Regions from separate parts of the Paenibacillus andongensis genome, predicted to be linked through region 3. Evidence: riboswitches for the same ligand, from Rfam matches in the RefSeq annotation. Region 3 holds a riboswitch; each other region holds the start of a gene.
What was found. A riboswitch is a leader RNA that binds a small molecule or an ion and turns the genes downstream of it on or off. The one in region 3 is predicted to bind cobalamin.
Positions count from the first base shown of each region.

Region 1: linked by a shared signal. The riboswitch ahead of NYR53_RS08655 ((2Fe-2S) ferredoxin domain-containing protein) and the one ahead of cobJ (precorrin-3B C(17)-methyltransferase) in region 3 are both predicted to bind cobalamin.
Region 2: linked by a shared signal. The riboswitch ahead of NYR53_RS27925 (ABC transporter substrate-binding protein) and the one ahead of cobJ (precorrin-3B C(17)-methyltransferase) in region 3 are both predicted to bind cobalamin.
Region 4: linked by a shared signal. The riboswitch ahead of NYR53_RS08620 (HoxN/HupN/NixA family nickel/cobalt transporter) and the one ahead of cobJ (precorrin-3B C(17)-methyltransferase) in region 3 are both predicted to bind cobalamin.

Region 1 is NZ_CP104467.1:1,870,495-1,875,425, reverse strand. It holds gene tig (trigger factor) at 1-517, opposite strand, end outside; gene NYR53_RS08665 (hypothetical protein) at 628-1,557, opposite strand; tRNA gene NYR53_RS08660 (tRNA-Arg) at 1,702-1,775, shown strand; gene NYR53_RS08655 ((2Fe-2S) ferredoxin domain-containing protein) at 2,141-2,509, opposite strand; cobalamin riboswitch at 2,541-2,743, opposite strand; gene NYR53_RS08650 (hypothetical protein) at 2,873-3,004, opposite strand; gene NYR53_RS08645 (DUF4023 family protein) at 3,176-3,289, opposite strand; gene NYR53_RS08640 (hypothetical protein) at 3,336-3,692, opposite strand; gene asnB (asparagine synthase (glutamine-hydrolyzing)) at 3,872-4,931, shown strand, end outside.
Region 2 is NZ_CP104467.1:6,247,383-6,252,313, forward strand. It holds gene NYR53_RS27915 (ABC transporter ATP-binding protein) at 1-668, opposite strand, end outside; gene NYR53_RS27920 (FecCD family ABC transporter permease) at 674-1,711, opposite strand; gene NYR53_RS27925 (ABC transporter substrate-binding protein) at 1,713-2,726, opposite strand; cobalamin riboswitch at 2,880-3,033, opposite strand; gene NYR53_RS27930 (type 2 periplasmic-binding domain-containing protein) at 3,066-3,593, opposite strand; gene NYR53_RS27935 (aspartyl-phosphate phosphatase Spo0E family protein) at 3,655-3,921, opposite strand; gene NYR53_RS27940 (aminotransferase class I/II-fold pyridoxal phosphate-dependent enzyme) at 3,990-4,931, opposite strand, start outside.
Region 3 is NZ_CP104467.1:4,671,441-4,676,371, reverse strand. It holds gene NYR53_RS21380 (SRPBCC family protein) at 1-247, shown strand, start outside; gene NYR53_RS21375 (hypothetical protein) at 326-751, shown strand; gene NYR53_RS21370 (guanylate kinase) at 819-1,397, opposite strand; gene NYR53_RS21365 (hypothetical protein) at 1,561-1,791, shown strand; cobalamin riboswitch at 1,834-2,035, shown strand; gene cobJ (precorrin-3B C(17)-methyltransferase) at 2,177-3,871, shown strand; gene NYR53_RS21355 (sirohydrochlorin chelatase) at 3,891-4,823, shown strand; gene cobK (precorrin-6A reductase) at 4,820-4,931, shown strand, end outside.
Region 4 is NZ_CP104467.1:1,865,007-1,869,937, forward strand. It holds gene NYR53_RS08610 (phosphatidylglycerophosphatase A family protein) at 1-296, opposite strand, end outside; gene NYR53_RS08615 (GerMN domain-containing protein) at 583-1,596, shown strand; cobalamin riboswitch at 1,756-1,942, shown strand; gene NYR53_RS08620 (HoxN/HupN/NixA family nickel/cobalt transporter) at 2,087-2,806, shown strand; gene rph (ribonuclease PH) at 3,260-4,018, shown strand; gene NYR53_RS08630 (XTP/dITP diphosphatase) at 4,002-4,649, shown strand; gene asnB (asparagine synthase (glutamine-hydrolyzing)) at 4,704-4,931, opposite strand, start outside.

The DNA.
Region 1 (4,931 bases), 2.8 Mb from region 3:
ATCCTTCGAAATCAAGGACAACGACGTCACCATTTGCTGCTTGTCCTTCTTCAAGAACAACCAATTCAGCATGACGCTGTTGCAAACGAGTAAGCTCTTCATTCAATTCTTCATCCGTTACAACTGCACTAGCAGCTTCAACTTCGATACCTTTGTATTCGCCAAGAGTTACTTCAGGCTTAACAGTAACTTTTGCTTTGAACTTCAGCACTTGTCCTTTGCCGAATTGCTCAACGTCTACTTCAGGACGATCAACAGGCTCGATTTTAACCTCTTCAATCGCTTCCACATAAACTTCTGGCAAAATGATATCTAAAGCATCTTGATACAAGCTTTCTACACCAAATTTAGCTTCAAAGATAGAACGAGGTACTTTCCCTTTACGGAATCCTGGAACATTCACTTTCGCGGATACCTTTTTAAATGCTTTATCCAAAGCATCTGCTACGCGCTCTGCGCCAACTTCCACTTCAAGAACGCCTACGTTCTTCTCTATTTTTTCCCAACTTGCTTTCATTTTATGCTTTCCCCTCCAAAAATGTACGATGACATATTTTCACGTTACGCTCATTACAACCATTCTATTATACCATATAAGATTTTCATTTCAAGGCAGCACTTCTTGCCTTATGATGGATCCGGATTAAACTGCTTCACAAACGCTTGCAGCACCAGATTAGCTCGTTTCCACTGAAGCTTCATGGAATCGACAATCCCGTAATTTTCTAGTAATTCTTCACGATTCACCGTACCAAACAATTTCTCCTGAAGAATAGCATGCAGGGCAGATGCCCACACATCTACAGCACCTTCTTCCGCATTCTGTAGATCAGTATAGATCGAAGTCCCATAGGCATAGGCTAGAAATTCCTGCCAGGTTTGTTTGGCAAAATAAACAAAATCAGGTTGGCTAATTTCACTAATGTCCCCGACTCTGCGAATCATATCACGAATACGTGATGGGAAATCCTCCGGACACATCGGTGTCTCTTCGATCTCGACCAGGATCTTTTCCCCATTCTTGGGGAATTCGATAAATCCTCGCTCACCCATCTGTTTAAGCGCCTGCAAAGCTTTGAACTGAATGTGAGGGTGCCGCGGCTTCTCACACAACCACTCTTTTACACGCTGGCTTACGTCAGATTGATCGATGAACGCCAATTGTTCAAGGGCGTTGACTTGCTGCTCCAACGTACCGTCTTTCAGCATATTCAGAAGCTTAAGCGCAAAGGCCCCATCATCGGCTGTCTTTTCTTGTATGTATTGCCGTAATAAATCTGTTTCTTCCTCTAGGTCCTCTTCCATTGGCGGCGTCATGGGGAACATGGATTCCGGATACATGGTATACAGCCAGTTCCGCAGAGCTTCCCATTGTTCGGCTTTATGAGGGTCTACTGTAGGAAATTGCAGTAGAAAAGTTAGCAGTTGAAGCGCATCACTATACTGCTCTGTTTTTAGAAACCGAGTCAGTTCCTCTTCGTAATATTGCTCTGTTTTCGGAAAAAGAATTAAGTTATTGATGGATGGGTCTGTTATGATGATCACCTCAGAAATCATGGTCTCGCTGGAGACAGTTTACTTGATTGTCAGAGTGATTGCAAAATAATTATGAATAGAGGGTTGACTTCCTATAAAACGATATGATATATTAACTCTCGCTTCGCTAAACGGATTCATTCCGCTAGGTAAGAAGAGGTTTATGTCTCAGTAGCTCAGCTGGATAGAGCACACGCCTTCTAAGCGTGCGGTCGGGGGTTCGAATCCCTCCTGGGACGTTCATGCAAGACAAAAGGATCGCGAGAAATCGCGATCTTTTTTGTTGTCTGAAAATATAATATCAATACAATAACGAAACAGTATTTCCAACAGTTTTTGTGTCAATCAGAAGTGCTTTATTCATGCAATCTTAGTCGCCTATCATGACGGCTTTTTTTAAAAAAAATCTTTCATCAAGATCGTATGTAAAAAAGTACGCTTCGTTGATAATTTTTCAAATCTATATTTATCCAATCCTATGTCCATATAATTATCGCAGCTAGAAATTAGGCAACGAAACCTTCCCTATTAACAGATAGAGCATTAGAAAGTTATCATCCTACTGGATGATCAACCTCTTCTGCTCTATTAAGCCAATACTTATTTATTTACTTTGTAGGCGACTTATGCCCGTATTCCCTTTTCCGGTTGGCACAAAGCGTTCCTCAAAATCATAAGTCATATGTTCCTTGAGCGGTTTCCCCTCTAGTAAATGTTCTCTAACAAGCCTTCTCCCCGTCTCTGGTGTCATTTCCTTGTACCAAATCCCTTGCGGATAAACGGTGACGACACCTGCATCCTGACAGCGGCCATTACATCGAGTCCGCGTAGTATGTATAAGATGCTCGGCTCCATGCTTCGAAATTTCATCTCGAATGGCTAGTGTTGTTTCATCTCCTGAATGTTTCAGGCAAGATCCCCCGTTACAAATAAGTACATGATGTTGGACTGTGGATAGATCCCACGTACTCATAAGAACACCTCCCTATCTCCCGTAGGTATATAATGTGCTGCTGAAATAGGCAGGTCTCCTGGCTTCAGGATCTTCATCGAACGTCAGCCTTCCCAATCTAGTCGATCAGTGGCATAGAGACGTTGACTCCTCTGTTACAGTGGCGGGACCGCGTCGGCTTCTAACCGATCTTCCCTTTTAAGCTTACTCTGCGATTGGAAAGCGGATGTAAGCACCTATTTCGAATATGAAATTGCATGAGCTTATTCAAATCTTTTAAACTCAATCATCATACCTTATAACTCTATCTACATACAAGGAAAAACCCCCACCAAATGGTAGGGACTTCATCGGAAGCTGTATTTACGAATACAAATCACTCATTCAAACGGAAGGACGATTCGGCTGATGATGCCCAGGTTCTGTTGAATCCAGATTGGACTGTATGCGAGAAGATTGCTTCGAATGATCGATTGTGCTTTGTGTCCGCTGGTCCATACTTTTCTTTTTGCTCATGATAGGATTCATCCTCCTGTGAGTTGAAATAATGATCACTTGATTAGTATGGAGAGATACCGCACCAAATATGCTGTATAAAATACCCATAAGGGACGAAGGCAAAGGGAACACAAAAGCAAAAGCCTGTAAGGAAATCTCCCTACAGGCTCTTGATGGTGCCATTAGACTTTAGTGCTTCTTGTGCGGCAAATTACTGCCTGGCTGACCGTCACCTTGAGTCCTGAAGTTCTTCGCGGCTTTCCTCTGCTTGTCGTGCAGCTTGCTAATGAAATGACTATCCATGAGCATTCGCCTCCTGAAGAAAGAATGGCACTACCCCTTTAGAATGTCACGCAAGCTCTAAATTTAAACGCATGGCAAGATTAAGAATCGCGCCTCTTGCTTCTGCATCTGTTTTGACTTTTTCGTATAATCCCTCAAAATTAGCGCGATTTTGAATAAATTCCGGTTCGGTTTTGATAGCCGTTTGTGTCCAGTTAATCAAGACATTCTCCGCTTGGGTAAGTTCATTGTAAGCACGATGCAAGCCGACACGCTCAATAATTTCTTCCATTTCCGCTTGCCCAACTTCTTTACCTTCTTCTTTTAATTCCGCAATTCGTTTATCGGCTTGGTTACTGATTTGCAGGAAGTGTTCTCTTGAGGCCAAATAGTCAATTTGTGCTTTGGAGTGTTTCTTTTTCATGGTCATCACCTTTGTCATTTAGTAAGTAAGAATTGGATTTATTGTATCAGGCCTGTCTACAAAACACAAAATCCGTCCGGTTGACTGCGTCCATCCCATTCCTGGACAGACATTATATGCCTTCAGTTTGCATACCTTTTATCATCATGCTCTCTTTATAAGGAAAGGAAGGAACGTCTATGTGCGGAATAACGGGTTGGATAGATTGGCGGAAAGACTTGACCGGGTACCCGTCCATTCTAGAAAATATGACGGAAACGCTCCATTTGCGTGGACCTGATGCTTCTGGTACTTGGATTTCACAGCATTGTGCCCTCGGCCATCGACGTCTTAGTGTAATGGATCCGGAAAACGGCGCTCAGCCTATGGTACGGAAACAAGGAGACTACACGTATACGATCGTATATAATGGCGAACTCTATAACGCCCCTGAACTCAAAAAGGAACTCGAACTTCGTGGGCATCATTTCCGCACGACCTGTGATACAGAGGTGCTGCTTGTTGCCTTTATTGAATGGGGGAGAGCCTGTGTAGATCGACTTAATGGCATTTTCGCTTTCGCGGCTTGGAATGATCAGGAACAATCTCTTTATTTGGTCAGAGATCGGCTCGGTGTAAAGCCGCTTTTTTATTCTCATCAAAATAGTGTGCTTCTATTCGGCTCAGAGCCAAAAGCCATACTCGCACACCCCGACTTTCAAGCAGAGGTCGGTGCGGAAGGCTTGGCTGAAATCTTCGCAGTAGGTCCGGCTCGCACACCTGGTCATGGGATTTATCGCAACATGTCTGAGCTCAAACCAGGTCAATGCGCTGTTTTTGACCGCAATGGCTTATCCATTCGCACGTATTGGAAGCTCGAAAGCCACCAGCACTCCGACGATATCGCTGCTACGGCATTGCAAGTTCAGCAACTGCTTAGAGATACATCCCAGCGCCAACTTGTGTCTGATGTTCCCATCTGTACCCTTCTATCAGGTGGTCTTGACTCTAGTGCGCTTACGGCACTTGCCTCTGCTCACTACAAGGAAAGCGGGCAAGGCGCTTTGCATACTTTTTCCGTTGATTACAAAGATAACGACAAGCATTTTAAAGCCAACATCTTTCAGCCAAATTCAGACGCACCTTGGATTAAACGGATGACGGAGCATCTAGGAACTGAGCATCACTATATTGAATTCGACACACCCGAGCTTGTGGAATCTCTGAAAACTGCCGTATTTGCCCGCGATACACCAGGAA
Region 2 (4,931 bases), 1.6 Mb from region 3:
TCGGGTGTTCCTATCGCTGCAAGCTCACCATTGTGTACAACCATTAATCGCGTGCAGTACTGCGCAGCCAAGTTCAAGTCATGTAGGACAGCTACAACCGTCAACTCGGATTCCTGCTGCCATTCCTTGATGTAATCCATCATCTGTACTTGATATCCGATATCCAAGAACGTTGTTGGTTCATCCAGCATAAGCAGTCGCGGCTGCTGCGCCATCACTTTAGCAAGCGCAACACGCTGTCGTTCACCACCGCTGAGACGCTCGATTGTTCGATCAATCAGCGGTTCCAAATGCAGCTTCCGGACAATCCCCTCAATTAAACCTTCCGCATCAGCCGACTCCTCGCCAAGCCAATTTTGAAAAGGATACCGCCCCATTTCCACCACTTCACGGACCGTAAAGCCAACTGGAGGCAGAGCATCCTGCTGGAGGACAGCAAGCCATCTAGCCAGCTCTTTCCGTGAATAGGAGGATACTAACCGGCCATCCAAGTCAACACTTCCGTTTTTAACAGGATCGATCCCTGATATGAGACGGAGAAGCGTCGACTTACCGCTGCCGTTTGGCCCAATAATCCCAAAAAACTCACCCTGCTTGATCTCAAAGCTGACGTTCTCCAGCACTTGTTGTTCCCTAAAGCTTTGGGAAAGGTGCTCCACTTTAATCATCTTGATCAACCTCTTAACGTTTTCTTATCCTTGTGGAGCAAATAAGCAAAAAATGGCGCGCCCAGAAATGCCGTGATGACCCCAAGTGGAATTTCGGTTGGACTTAGCAGGGTACGGGCAAGTGTATCTGCCCAGAGGACATAAATACCGCCGCCAATTGCGGACAATGGAATAATCAATCGATAATCCGGACCAACCAATAGTCGTACTAAATGTGGCACGATGAGCCCAACAAAGCCGATTACACCAGCAACCGATACCGCAGCAGCAGTAAGAAATGTAGCTACAATAAGCACGATCAACTTCGTACGCTCTACATTCACACCGAGATGTGACGCCTGCCGCTCACCCAAAGCCAGTAAATTTAACGACCTTGCATAGCTAAGCAGCACGACAAAACCAATAATTAAATAAGGCGAAATGATATACGTATACGACCAACCTCGCATGGCCAAGCTGCCCATTAGCCAGAAAATAATTTCATTAATAACTTGGTTGGAAATAGATACCATGAAGGATACGATTGCCCCTAGAAAAGCCTGCATGACCACGCCTGATAAAATAAGCGTCTCCATCTTCAGCTTCCCTTCGATCTGAGCAAGCTTAAGAACCAGAAATAAAGAAATAAGTCCCGTTACGAAGGCAACAATAGGTATCGACCATTGCCCAAACCACGCCACTTGCAATCCAAAATAGATTAAAAATGCGGCTCCTACAGAAGCCCCCGAGGATACACCGAGTGCATAAGGATCCGCAAGTGGATTGCGCAGCACACCTTGAAAAGCTGCCCCTGCGATTGAGAGTGAGGCCCCTACAAGAATCCCCAGTAATACACGGGGAAATCGTACTTTATTGATGATTTGTTCCGACGACTGCGGCCAGGTGGCATCGATGTGATCTCCCAGCCAAGGGATATGCTTGGCGAGAATACTGGCAATTTGCAGAACCGGTAGATTAGCAGCACCTAGCGACAAGCTCGCCACAATAGAAAGAAGAAGGAGTATAACCCCTACTCCTCCCCACAGCATTAATTTTCTTTTCATTTTATTTCACCAGTTCGGGATAAATGCCTTTCGCCATTTCAAGTAATCCATCGGTCAGTCTTGGACCCGGACGGCTGAGCATGTTCTGGTCGAGGCCGACCACCTGCTTGTTCTTCACGGCATCAATGGTATCCCAACCACTTCTAGATCGGATAATTTCATCAAGTGGTTTCTTGCTCTTACTATCGACAACCCCATTGGCGAACAGAATTACACCTGGATTTTGTTGAATGATTTTTTCTTCACTGATTTCATACCAGCCATTTTTGTCTCCTGCAACGTTAACACCGCCAGAAATCTTGATCAATTCATCCATAAACTCGCCACTGCCCACTGTCCATCCCGGGGCAAATTCAATGTATACCTTTTTCTTGTTCTCTTGCTTCACGTCTTTCACTGCATTAACAACCTTTTGACGGTCCGCTTTCATCTTGGCAACCACTTTTTCCGCTTGCTCCTGATGATCCGTAATGATTCCGTACGTTTGAATATTCGCAATGGCATCATCCAATGTTTTCGGCTCCACTTTAAACACGTTGATATTCAAAGCACGCAGCTTTTCTACTGTATCGGGTTTCATCGAAACCCCCGTAAACACAACATTTGCGTTAGAAGCGATCACGGCTTCTTGATTAGGCTTCGTTATGCTGCCAAGTTTCGGCTTCGTTTTCGCCGCTTCTGGATAATCATCATAATCAGATACACCAACAATATTAGCTTCCAGCCCTATTGCAAAAAGGGCTTCAGTCTCTGCCGGGGACACCGATGCAATACGCTCAGGCGCTTTATCAAATGTAAACTCTTTGCCCGTAGCATCTTTTATTTTCAATGGATAGACCGTCTTTTTGGCTGCGGATGATGGTGCCGTCGTTGCAGCAGGAGCTTTGGTCCCTTCCCCGCCAAGCTTAGACGGATTAGTGATTTCCGTTTCCTTTTTACCGCAAGCTGCTAGACTCATTGCTGTTGTTAACGCTACTGTAAGAATAAGTGCTTTTTTTACTGAATTCTTTTTCATCTGGCAAACCCTCTCTCTAAACAATTTATGTCGATTGACCCTAACAAAAAAGCCCCTTTGTTCTCGAAGGAACAAAAGGGACGATAAATCGCGGCGCTCAGCAATATCTAGGGTAGCTTCCTGATTTAACGCGATCCTTTTCCTCGAAGGATGTCGTAAACGGCACCATGGGCAGGTATCCTGACTCTCCCGGCAGTTCATGCCAGGATTACAGTGGCGGGACCGCGCCGGACTTTAACCGGCTTCCCTTTTAAGTGGCAATCTCTTCGTAAGTGAGCTTACCAGCACCTATGGCTGCATGTTTTACTATCAATCTATTTGTCGATTATAGACTTCTTGTTACTTTTGTGCAATTATTTTGAGCACTTGCAACGACTCATTCATCTTTGGAGCATTTTGAGGAATAAAAGCCACCAAGCCTTTTCCTTCAAAACCTTGCTCTTTCATCCATTTGTTTCCTGCAAGAGGAATACCATATAGATGCTTTTCAGCAGGCTTACCCTCTTCAGCAATTTGAATAACGCCATCCGGATAATCTTCAGGTTTGATGGTATCATCCAAAGAAACGAAACCCGCTTGATTACTTAGTGATTTGAATTGATCTTCGCCAAGAATGAAGATGCCATTGCCCCCGGCAGCTAGCTCCACAATCATTTTTTCCAACGAGAATATAGGTGATGTATTCACTTTGACTGTAGGAACCTCGCCCACCTTGGATTTCAAAGAATTCTCCAGCTTGTCCCCCGCTTCACTTGGAAAACCATTCGAGCCCATAATAAAAATAGATACATCCGGCTTCGGCCCGCCGCAACCCGTAAGCATCACCATAAGCCCCACCATCATAACCAACAGCCATTTCACTTTCATGTTGTGAGCGTACCTCCGTTTGTTATCTGAATCCATCGATAGTCGTGAGAAAAGTCGGTTTTCACCGACTTTTTTTCCCATTATGCATATATTCATTTATTTTTTGGTCTAGTATTGTGCTCAATTCAACGACGGAATCAGATGTCATTTCTTCCCCATCAAAAACCATCTGTTCTAACCTTCGTCGCAGAGAATGAATCTCTTCTTCTAATAAGGTAAGGGAGTTTTTCTTCTTCGCACGCTTGGTTAACCAACGTTGTCCGAAATCCTGTTCACGAATTTGAAAATGTTTTTGATAGGTTGATAGTTGATATTCCATAAAAGCCATGCTCATCCCTCCTTACTACAAGAATACCAGTTTTCATCAATAATGAACATATTTATTTACGTTAGCACTTACAATTTTCTCATAAAATTGCCAATTCTCTCCAATGCTTCATTTAGCTGCGAAACACTATAGGCATACGAGCAGCGTAAGAAGCCTTCTCCACCTAAACCAAACACATCACCAGGCACAGCAGCAACTTTTGACTCAAATAATAACCGCTGCGCAAACTCCTCTGAAGTTAATCCTGTAGCGACAATACTTGGAAATGCATAGAATGCGCCTTGCGGCTCATGACATTCAAGACCAATATCTCGGAACCCTTTTACGATCAAACGTCTGCGCTGGTTATAGGACTCGATCATCCGATCTTTCTCTTCCATACCATTCGTCAAAGCCTCGTGAGCAGCAACTTGGCCCATGACCGGTGCGCACATCACCGTATATTGATGAATTTTGGTCATCGCCGAAATAAGTTCATGGTGACCGCAAGCATATCCCATCCGCCAGCCTGTCATGGCAAAAGCTTTGGAGAACCCGCTAACCAAGATTGTCCGGTCTTTCATGCCAGGAATAGCCGCGAAGCTCACGTGCTTCTGACCATAAGTCAGCTCTGCATATATTTCATCGGAAATGACAATAAGATCATTCTCTTCGATGACTTTGGCAATCGGAAGCCAATCCTCATAGGTCATAATACCGCCTGTCGGATTGCTAGGATAGCAGAGAATTAATATTTTGGAGCGTGGCGTAATCGCGTCGCGAAGAGCTTTCTCAGTCAACTTGAACTGGTCCTTTGCGAAGGTCTCAATCCCAACAGCTACACCGCCGCTTATACTTGTGATAGGGGAATACGAAATATAACAAGGCTCAGGTATAAGAATCTCGTCGCCCGGCGTTATCAAAGCTCGGAGAGCTAAATCGATCGCTTCACTTCCTCCAACCGTAACCAGGACTTCATTCGACGGCTCATATTTCACTTTAAAAGACGTATGAAGGTAATCGGCAATCGC
Region 3 (4,931 bases):
TTACTTTGTGGATGAAATGGTAAGAGGGGCGTTCAAGCGATTTCGTCATACTCATGAGTTTGTAACTGTAGAACAAGGAACTTTGATGATAGATACGTTCGATTACACCTCGCCATTTGGAGGATTGGGGAAGCTTGTCGATCATTTGTTTTTAGCAAAATATATGACTCAATTTCTTGAAAAGCGCAATAATTACGTGAAGATGATAGCCGAAGAGACAGCCGAGTCTGCAAGGTCATCTAGGTGAGAACTGGATACTAAGACGGCCACATGGTATTATGGATAAGGTTGGTAGGTCGAAGTGATCAGGAGAGAAGAAGAATCTATGGTTGAACAAAAAAGTGAACGAAAATTTCATTTTCTGGGTGTATTGCTTGGCATAGCGGTTGATAATTTGGGGACTTTGATATCGACTTCGTTAATTGGCGGTATATATTTTGCTAATCGCCCAGTGGATGAGCATGATGTTAGTGTTATATATTCGAATGTAGGCCTGATGCTTTTGCTTCTGGTAGTTGGTTTGTTCTGGTCGTTTCTTGGCGGATTCATCGCCGCTAAGGTTGCAAAGCGTGCCGAATATTTCAATGCGGCCATTATTGGTGTCATAGGCGCTGCAATCGGATTTGATTCCATGTTAACCAATCATAGCATTCCGTTATGGTATGAGCTGCTTGGTTTTGTCGTCATTGTACCGGTTTCACTATTAGGCGGATTCGTGGCTTTGAAGCGGAAAAAAGCCCCATTAAAATGAAATGTTGGATCGTAAAAAAGAGACTCGGTGATGTCGATCACCGGGTCTCTTGGTGTTATTGGCACATTTAACTAGTTGTAGTCGGCATGTGAGCGAGCATGGTTGCTTTTACTTTGCCGATCGTTTCTTGTAAATTCATATTCTCAAAAACATGCTCACAATCCTTGCGGTAGGAGACTTCCTCTATGTAGTGGTTCATGTAGTGGTCAATGACGTCCGTTGGCGTGTTTCGAGCAAGCATGCGTTCCATGATCGTTTGTTTATTGACATAGATGAACAAGCGGATCGCTCTTTCTCCAAATGTATACTTGAAACGGTTAGCTGCATAACGATTCACAATGACATAGATAAGTCCGTCTTTGCGAAGCGCTTCATCGATGTCCGCTTTCTTAATTCCATAGAAATTCCCGTCAATTTCAACAGTTTGAAAAAATTCACCTGCAATGTCACTGTCAATGAACGCTTTGCGCGAGATGAAATTATAATCCTTCCCGTTGATTTCTTTGGGTCTAGGTGTTCGAGTTGTGTAGGAGACGACAGATGAGAAACCAAGCTCTTTGGCAATGTGATGGGCAATTGTTTTACGACCAGAACCGCTAGTGCCCGTAAAGACAAAGACCAATCCATTCGTTTCATGACTGCTCATATCAATTCCTCCTTCATATAATGAAAGCGATATCTTGATAGATTCATTATAGTACGAAAATTCTGAAAATTAAAGAAATACTTTCTTGTTTTGATAGGAATCAAAGGGTAAAAATACGTTATAATAGATAGCATCACTTCGTTTAATGGAAAGGAAGCTAACTATGCCTAAATATGCGAATTTGAGTGCGGAAGCAACGGAATTTTTACGTCAAAAAACGGGAAGCAATCACTTAGAGTGCTATACTTATATTGACCCGGAGCGTGGGGAGGATAGTTTTTTTATCGTTAAAACGATCAACAAGGTCATTCAAGTTTCTTTTGCTGAAGTGACCTATGATCCAAGCAGTTACCAGAGTTTGATGGAAGGACTCTACCAGGCTATCTATGAATAAATACGTGACAACCCTATCGATAGATGGTAGGATGATCGTAATTGCATATCAAAGGAATTAGGTGCCATAGATCCATTCGGGTGTATGGTTAAAAGGGAAGACCGGTGAAATACCGGCACGGACCCGCCACTGTGAACATCGCCGTTTATTCGGTAACTCCTTGCAGCATGCCACTGGGTGACAAACCTGGGAAGGTGCAAGGGGATGATGAAGTCAGGAGACCTGCCTAATTCAACAACACAATAACCCTACGAGGAATTAGGGAGTGTTAGAGAGCGGTTACTTCTGGTTTTTTTAACTGTTGTAATTTAACAAGCATTTCTAACATGACTTATGTTAGGGATGCTTTTTTTGTTTGTGTAATTCTGGGGAAGGGTGATACAAATTGTCAGGAAAACTGCTCATAATCGGCTTTGGACCGGGGAGTTTTGAACATATTACGAAGCGTGCACGGGAAGCGATACAGGAAAGTGAAGTTATCATTGGATATAACACCTATGTGGATCTTATCGCAGGTCTATTAAGCGAACAGCAAGTCGTTCGTACTGGCATGACGGAAGAAGTGAGTCGTGCGCAAGAGGCTGTGCGGCAAGCCAAGCAGGGTAAGAAAGTTGCTGTTATTTCCAGTGGAGACTCCGGTGTGTATGGGATGGCCGGTCTTGTTTATGAGGTTTTGATGGAACAAGGCTGGACTCAGCATGAAGGCGTTCAAGTGGAAGTGATTCCTGGCATTTCAGCTGTTCATTCGGCTGGTTCTCTGCTGGGGGCACCCATAATGCATGATTCTTGCACCATCAGCTTGAGTGATCATCTGACGCCTTGGGAGCTGATTGCGAAGCGGGTTGAGGCTGCGGGTATGGCTGATTTCGTCATTGCTCTCTATAACCCGCGAAGCGGTAGACGGACCAGACAAATCGTGGAAACGCAGCGCATTCTCCTAAAGCATCGTTCTCCTTTAACACCCGTTGGGATTGTAAAAAGCGCGTATCGAGATCGCGAGCATGTTGTTGTGACGACGCTTGCTGATATGTTGAATCATGATATTGGCATGTTAACGACCATTATTATTGGAAATTCCGCAACCAAGCTGTATGACGGTCTCATGATTACACCGCGCGGTTATCAGCGGAAATACACATTAGGGGCTGAAACACAGCCGCTTAAACCACACCAAAGGTTGAAATCCGAGGCTGAGCCGTGGGCTTTGGAACAATTGGATGAGCAGATCTTTGATGAATCCATGGAGGAGTTCGATGAAGAAGATGAATTCATGGATGATGAGGTAACTGAAAATAAAGAAACTTCCCAGCTGAAATCATCGCCTAATTTATCTCCTAGCAACTCCTTACAACTTGCAATGGAAGCCTTGCAGCTAGTATCCAAAGGGACTGAAGAGGTGTCTTTTGAATTTGACAATAAGCTGACTGCGACCCAATCTATCTTTGAGTTTGCCGTAAGTCCCGGTATCGCGAATAAAAAGTTAACAGCTGCCCAGTTGTGTGCGTTAGGCGAGATTGTTGGAGATCGTGGAGATATTGAATATTCACCGCATCATCAACTGATTGTTCGTGTGCAAACCAATAACCCTAACCAGATTACATCCGAATTAAGTGCGCTTGGTTTATTGTTATCTCCGATTGGTGATGTTGCCCAAATCAAAGCATGCGACTTTTGTAATTTGGAAAAAGGCGAATCTATTCCATATGCGGAAGCCATCCACCATCGTATTGGCAATCTAGAGGTACCTAAAGAGTTGAAAATTGGTTTCAACGGGTGTGGAATGGCTTGTTATGGGGCAGTTCAGCAAGATATCGGCATCGTCTACCGCAAAGAGAAATTTGATCTTTTTCTTGGCGGAAAAACAGTTGGTCGAAATGCACATGCGGCTCAACCCGTTGCAGAAGGAATTGCACCCGAGGAGCTTGTCGATTTAGTTGGCAGGATCGTGGAACGTTACCAAAAAGAAGGACATCCGAACGAACGGTTTCATAAATTTTTCAAGCGTGTCAAAGAAATTGAAGGCTACCGTCATCAAGAAATGGTAGGTTTCGTTATCGAAAATGCCATTTGCGGCGATTAAAATGAGGGGGAAATAAAGGATGAATGCTGTTTTATTTGTGGGTCATGGGAGTCGGGAAGAAGGCGGGAATGAGGAAGTTCGTCTCTTTGTTTCAGAAATTGCGAGTAAGATGAAAGAACAAATTGTGGAAACATGTTTCCTGGAATTTGTTCAACCAACGATTATGCAAGGAATTGACCGCTGTGTAGAATTAGGGGCAACTCACATTGTGGTCATTCCGATTATTTTATTTGCGGCTGGGCATGCCAAAATTCATATCCCGTCTTCTATTGATGACGCGAAAATAAAATATCCTTTGGTGAAGTTTACATACGGCAGGCCTATTGGGGTGCATGAACAAATTCTGGATATTTTATCCTCCAGGGTAGAAGATCTCGGAGTTCAATTGAAAGAGGTTTTAGATGAAACAGCTTTACTTATTGTTGGACGTGGAAGCAGTGATGCAGACGCGAATAGCGATCTGTTTAAAATCTCTCGCTTATTCTGGGAGAAGCTTCAGGTGAAGTGGGTGGAAACAGCTTTTATCGGAGTTACAGCACCTCTGATGGATGCTGGGATTGAGCGTTGTTTGCTGCTTGGCGCAAAGAAGGTCATCATTTTGCCTTATTTCCTGTTCACGGGTGTTTTGATTCAACGAATGGAACAAATGGTTCAAGGATATCGGGAAACGTATCCGGATAAACAATTCCAAATGGCTCCTTATTTTGGCTTCCATCCACTGCTTCAAGAGATTTTGATTGGACGCGCACAGGAAGCGCTTCAGGATGAAGTGAAGATGAACTGTGACATGTGCCAATATCGTCTTGAGGCGATGAAGCATATCGATCATCATCACCATCATGATCATGACGACCATCACCACCAGGATCACGATCACGATCATGACCACGATCATCACGATCATCACGCCCATGATCATGACCATGCTCATTCAAGAGGTGACAAACGATGATTCTCGTTCTTGCAGGTACGAGTGACGCGAGGGAGCTGGCGTTAGGAATTCGCGCGTCAGGTTATGCAGTGCTCACAACGGTTGTGACCGAAAGCGCAGCGAAGAGCA
Region 4 (4,931 bases), 2.8 Mb from region 3:
GCGATGGTACGATGAACATTATAAGCAGGGTCCTTCATGCTAGCTAGCAGCTCGGAATCATGCTTGACCTTCTTTTGCAGCTCCATGAGCGTGGACATCACGTTATAGGTTTCTGTTTTGCTTAATACACCTAGTAGAGTTGTTGTGATCGTCTCATACGGAATTTTTTTAATTCCTTTAATCTCGACGAGTAGGCGAGCAACGGCTTCTTCGATGACAGCTTGGGAATAGTGACTGAACACTTCTTCACGGAATTCATTGAAAATGTTTGCTTTTTCTTTAAGGAATGTTCGCATCGCATTGCCTCCAAATTAGGTCAATTGTTTATTTTTGAGTATAGCATATCTTTAAAAAGATGCCGAAAGCAGCTCCCGCGATTTGACTTATTGTCATGTCTTACTGGACGCCGCAGGGCTTAATTTCCGGTGCAGGACTTTTTTTCGAATGTGGACAAAAAGTAGTTATAAATCGGACAAAGCCTCGTATACATAATAATACGAAAAAGCAGTGTACAGGCCATGTTAAGAAAATATAGGCAGATGCTTCTTTTGTCTACGAAAACTTGGAGGAGGAAATAAGCTAATGAAACATCAACATTGGATTCGTTCAGCCGCTATCGCGGGGGTTATTGCCTTGCTGACCACGGGATGTTCGGTTCTGGGCACTGGAAAGAAAAGTGACATCGATGCACCTCCGACAACGGGTGCGGGAGCTGACGCGAAGACGACATCAGCAGCCGTTACGATCGATATGATCGAAGACAATTCATCGCAGATGACGGTTTATGTGAAAGATGGTAAAGGCTTCGTGGCTCCGCTTAGTCTTGGATTGCCGAAGACGGTGTCTGTCGCCAAAACGACTCTCGAGTATATGGTGGACGGAGGACCTGTTGCAAGTTTGCTTCCATCTGGTTTTGAGGCTCTGCTGCCTAAAGGTACGAAAGTCGTAAGTTTGAATGTCACATCAGACAAGCGTGCCATTGTTGATTTCTCTAAGGAGTTCCTCAATTATGATGGGGCAAATGAGAGAAAAATTTTAGAAGCTATCACTTGGAACCTGACGAGCTTCCCCACCGTAGAGAAAGTGCAGCTGCGTGTAGACGGGAAAGATCTGAAGGAGATGCCGAAAGGGAAGACACCGCTGGATACACCGCTTGCACGCTCGATGGGGATCAACATCGAGAAGGCTGAGGACGCTGAATTTGGCCAATCCACACCGGTCACACTCTATTTCTTGAATCAAAATGATCAGAATTACAAATATTATGTACCTGTTACAAGGCTCGTCAAAAGAACGGATGATGTCGCGAAAGCGGTTGTCGAACAGTTGATCAAAGGGCCTGATCAGAAGAAGGGTCTGGCTGCTGTTCTGAATGCTACAACGGAAGTGAAGAGCATTAAGCCCGCGGATGGCGTTATAACCGTTGACTTCTCCAATAAATTCCTTGGCGCCGATCAGAAAGCATCTGCTGAGGCTATGCAGTCCGTTATTCTTTCATTGACGGAGAACACAAGCTTTAAGCAAGTGCAAATAAAAGTGGATGGCGCTGTGAAGCCTGTAACGAAACCTGCGCATATTAATCCGGCTAAGCTTTAAAAAGCTTGCCCGGTTCTAACGACCTCTATGCAAACGTGCTGTCTTTGACAAGGCGCTTGCCTAGGGGTTTTCTCAGCGTTGTCTAGTCATAACTTTAAATAACTAAATAATTACATTGATCCCTTTTCAGCTCTGTGCTATTTTAAAATGAACAACCGAATATTGTCGTAGTTACTAGGTGCCTTTTTGGAGACAAAGAGGGTAACAGGGAATGGGGTGAAAGTCCCCTGCGGTCCCGCCACTGTAATCAGGGAGCAACTTTCTAAGAATCCACTCATGTAATGGGGAAGGGAGAGAGAAGCTTTGATCTGAGAGCCAGGAGACCTACCTAGTAGCGTTACAGTAGACGTCCTTCGAGGAAAGGGGCTGGTGTAGAATATTATTAATACGGGATTTTTCTGTCTTTGTTTGATAATGATCTGCTTCCTTGGCCATCAATGGTCAAGGTTTTTTTGTTTGGAATTAAAAACAAAACAAGGAGGAATGAACGATGGGTAGCGAGTATCTGGTTATTATTTTTTCGTCATTATTACTGGGATTTAGGCACGGGGTTGATTGGGATCATATTGCAGCCATTACGGATTTGGTTGGGGTAGAAACAAAAGCTAGAAAGGGCATGCTGCTTGCAACTATGTATTCTCTTGGTCATGGTTTGGTTATCCTTGTTCTTGGTTTGAGTGCAATTGTCTTAGGCAAAAATATTCCTAGTTGGCTTGATTCGACAATGGAACTCCTAGTAGCATCAACGCTTATTTTACTTAGTATCTGGATGTTTATCACTTTGATTCGCCAGTGGAATGGATTTGAATTGCGAAGCAAATGGAGTGTTGCGCTTGAGGGGATTCGTCAATTAAAGTACGTTGTTGCTGCGAAAGTATTGAAAAAAGAAGTCGTTCAAGTTTCTTCAACGAAAAAAACAATCGGACATGCTGGTGCGTTTTTAGTTGGAATCATACATGGATTCGGCGCTGAGACACCTACGCAAATCTTACTGCTTAGTACGGCTGCTGGAATGAGTACAATGATTTTAGGAGGATCTGTCGTTTTTTCCTTTGTGTTCGGTTTGATTTTATCTACTTCTCTGATTGCTTTATTAGCAGTCATAGGTTTTCTAAAAGCTCGATTGCGACTTTCTGTGTATCGAGTAGTTGGTTGTCTAACTGCTGCGTATAGCTTTGTATTGGGTGTAATGATTTTTATGCGTATATAGATTTTGAGGCCATAGCATTCAATGCTATGGCCTCTTTATTATTATCGTATGTAATTGTCCAGAGCTTTTTGTAAATCAAATAACACTCGGCTTCGATGTTCATCCTGAACAGATGATACAACGCAATGTTCCAGGGTTATGTAAAGGTGGATAAATCCAAAGTTATGCTAGCCTATGGATGCCAAAACTTTAGAATCAATTTCGTGCCGGACATTAACATGTGATAGAATGTGCTAGTATCGAGTTCTCGTTTGAGATAAATAATTGAAATTTTGCAACTTCCAGATTCCAGAAAACCTTAAGGAAAAAAATATAGGTTTTTACCCCAATTTGGAAATAATAAAGAAAAATTTGGGGATAGTAACCTATTTTTTTTACAAAAGCCCTACACTACATTACAATGGGGCGTAGGAACAAGCTTCTGATGGAAGCAACAGGAGGAGAACAACATTTATGAGAATTGGCGGTAGAACGAATCAAGAACTGCGACCTATGAAAATTACCCCTCATTATATAAAACACGCGGAAGGCTCGGTGCTTATTGAGGTCGGGGATACCAAAGTGATTTGTACAGCGACGGTTGAAGAACGCGTTCCACCTTTTATGAAAGGTCAAGGGAAAGGGTGGGTTACAGCCGAATATTCGATGCTGCCTCGAGCTACGCAGGTTAGAAATCAGCGTGAAGCTGCCAAAGGTAAGCTTGGTGGACGTACGATGGAGATTCAGCGTCTTATTGGCCGTGCGCTTCGTTCTGTGGTGAATTTGGAAGCCTTAGGCGAAAGATCCATCACACTCGATTGCGATGTTATTCAAGCGGATGGCGGTACGCGTACTACGTCAATTACCGGTGCTTTTGTTGCCATGGCATTTGCCATCGACAAGCTTTCGACAGACAAGAAATTAGCCAAATTCCCGATTAACGACTTTCTGGCTTCTGTGAGTGTTGGTGTTATCGGCCAAACACCGCGGCTGGATCTGAATTATGAAGAAGATTCACATGCCAAAGTTGATATGAACGTCGTGATGACGGGGCAGGGTCAATTCGTAGAAATCCAAGGAACTGGCGAGGATGCTCCTTTTTCCCGTAAAGAACTGGATGAATTGCTCGCTCTCGCTGAAACTGGCATCCATACGATGATTGAAGAGCAATCTAACGTTTTAGGCCCGATCGCTGATCGCATTCGAGGTGTACACCATGCAGCTACAAAGTAATTTTGTCGTCATTGCAACGCGTAACGAGGGCAAAGTCAAAGAGTTTGAGAAGCTTTTTGGAGCAAAAGGATACAAAGTTCGCTGTTTAACGGACTATACAGATCTTCCGGAAATCGTGGAGAGCGGAACGACGTTTGCAGAAAATGCACGGATCAAAGCGCAGATCATTTCGGCACATCTCCATGTGCCGGTTCTTGCCGATGATTCCGGTTTGTGTGTAGCCGCTTTGAACGGTGAACCGGGCGTTTATTCAGCCAGGTACGCTGGAGAGAATGCTACGGATGCAGACAATAATGCTAAGCTGCTGCAAGCATTAAGCGAGGTAGATCCTGTAGACGGATTGCCTGCTGATGGAGAGCACCCAAAGCTTCTTAGCGAAGCTTCCTTTGTTTGCGCGCTTACGCTTATCGATCCAGTAGCGAATGAGGTGATTGAAGCGGAGGACTCTTGCCGTGGTTTCATCATTGGGGAAGAACGTGGCGAGAGCGGCTTCGGCTATGATCCTTTATTTTATATCCCTGCTCTTGGGAGAACGATGGCAGAACTATCCGTGGAAGAGAAGAATGAAATGAGCCATCGAGCCAAAGCTTTACGTATGTTTTTGGATCGACTTCCTGATCAGAACGGCTAATATCATAAAGAAAACCTGCTTCCACTTTTTATGTGGCCAGCAGGTTTTTCTTATTTATCGGATGGAAATTTTATAGGAACGCAGCCATGTATCCACCTGTGCCAAATAGGCGAATAGTTGAGGACCTGTCATTAACTGACCAAACCATGGAAGGTCGAAATCATTCGTCTCCGAGCTGGCAAGTGCACGGATTTTCTTGACATCAATGAAAGGAAGTAAGGGTGAGCTGGGGTCATCCAGAATTTCCAACACCCATTTTCTCACAGCTGCCAAATAATTAGG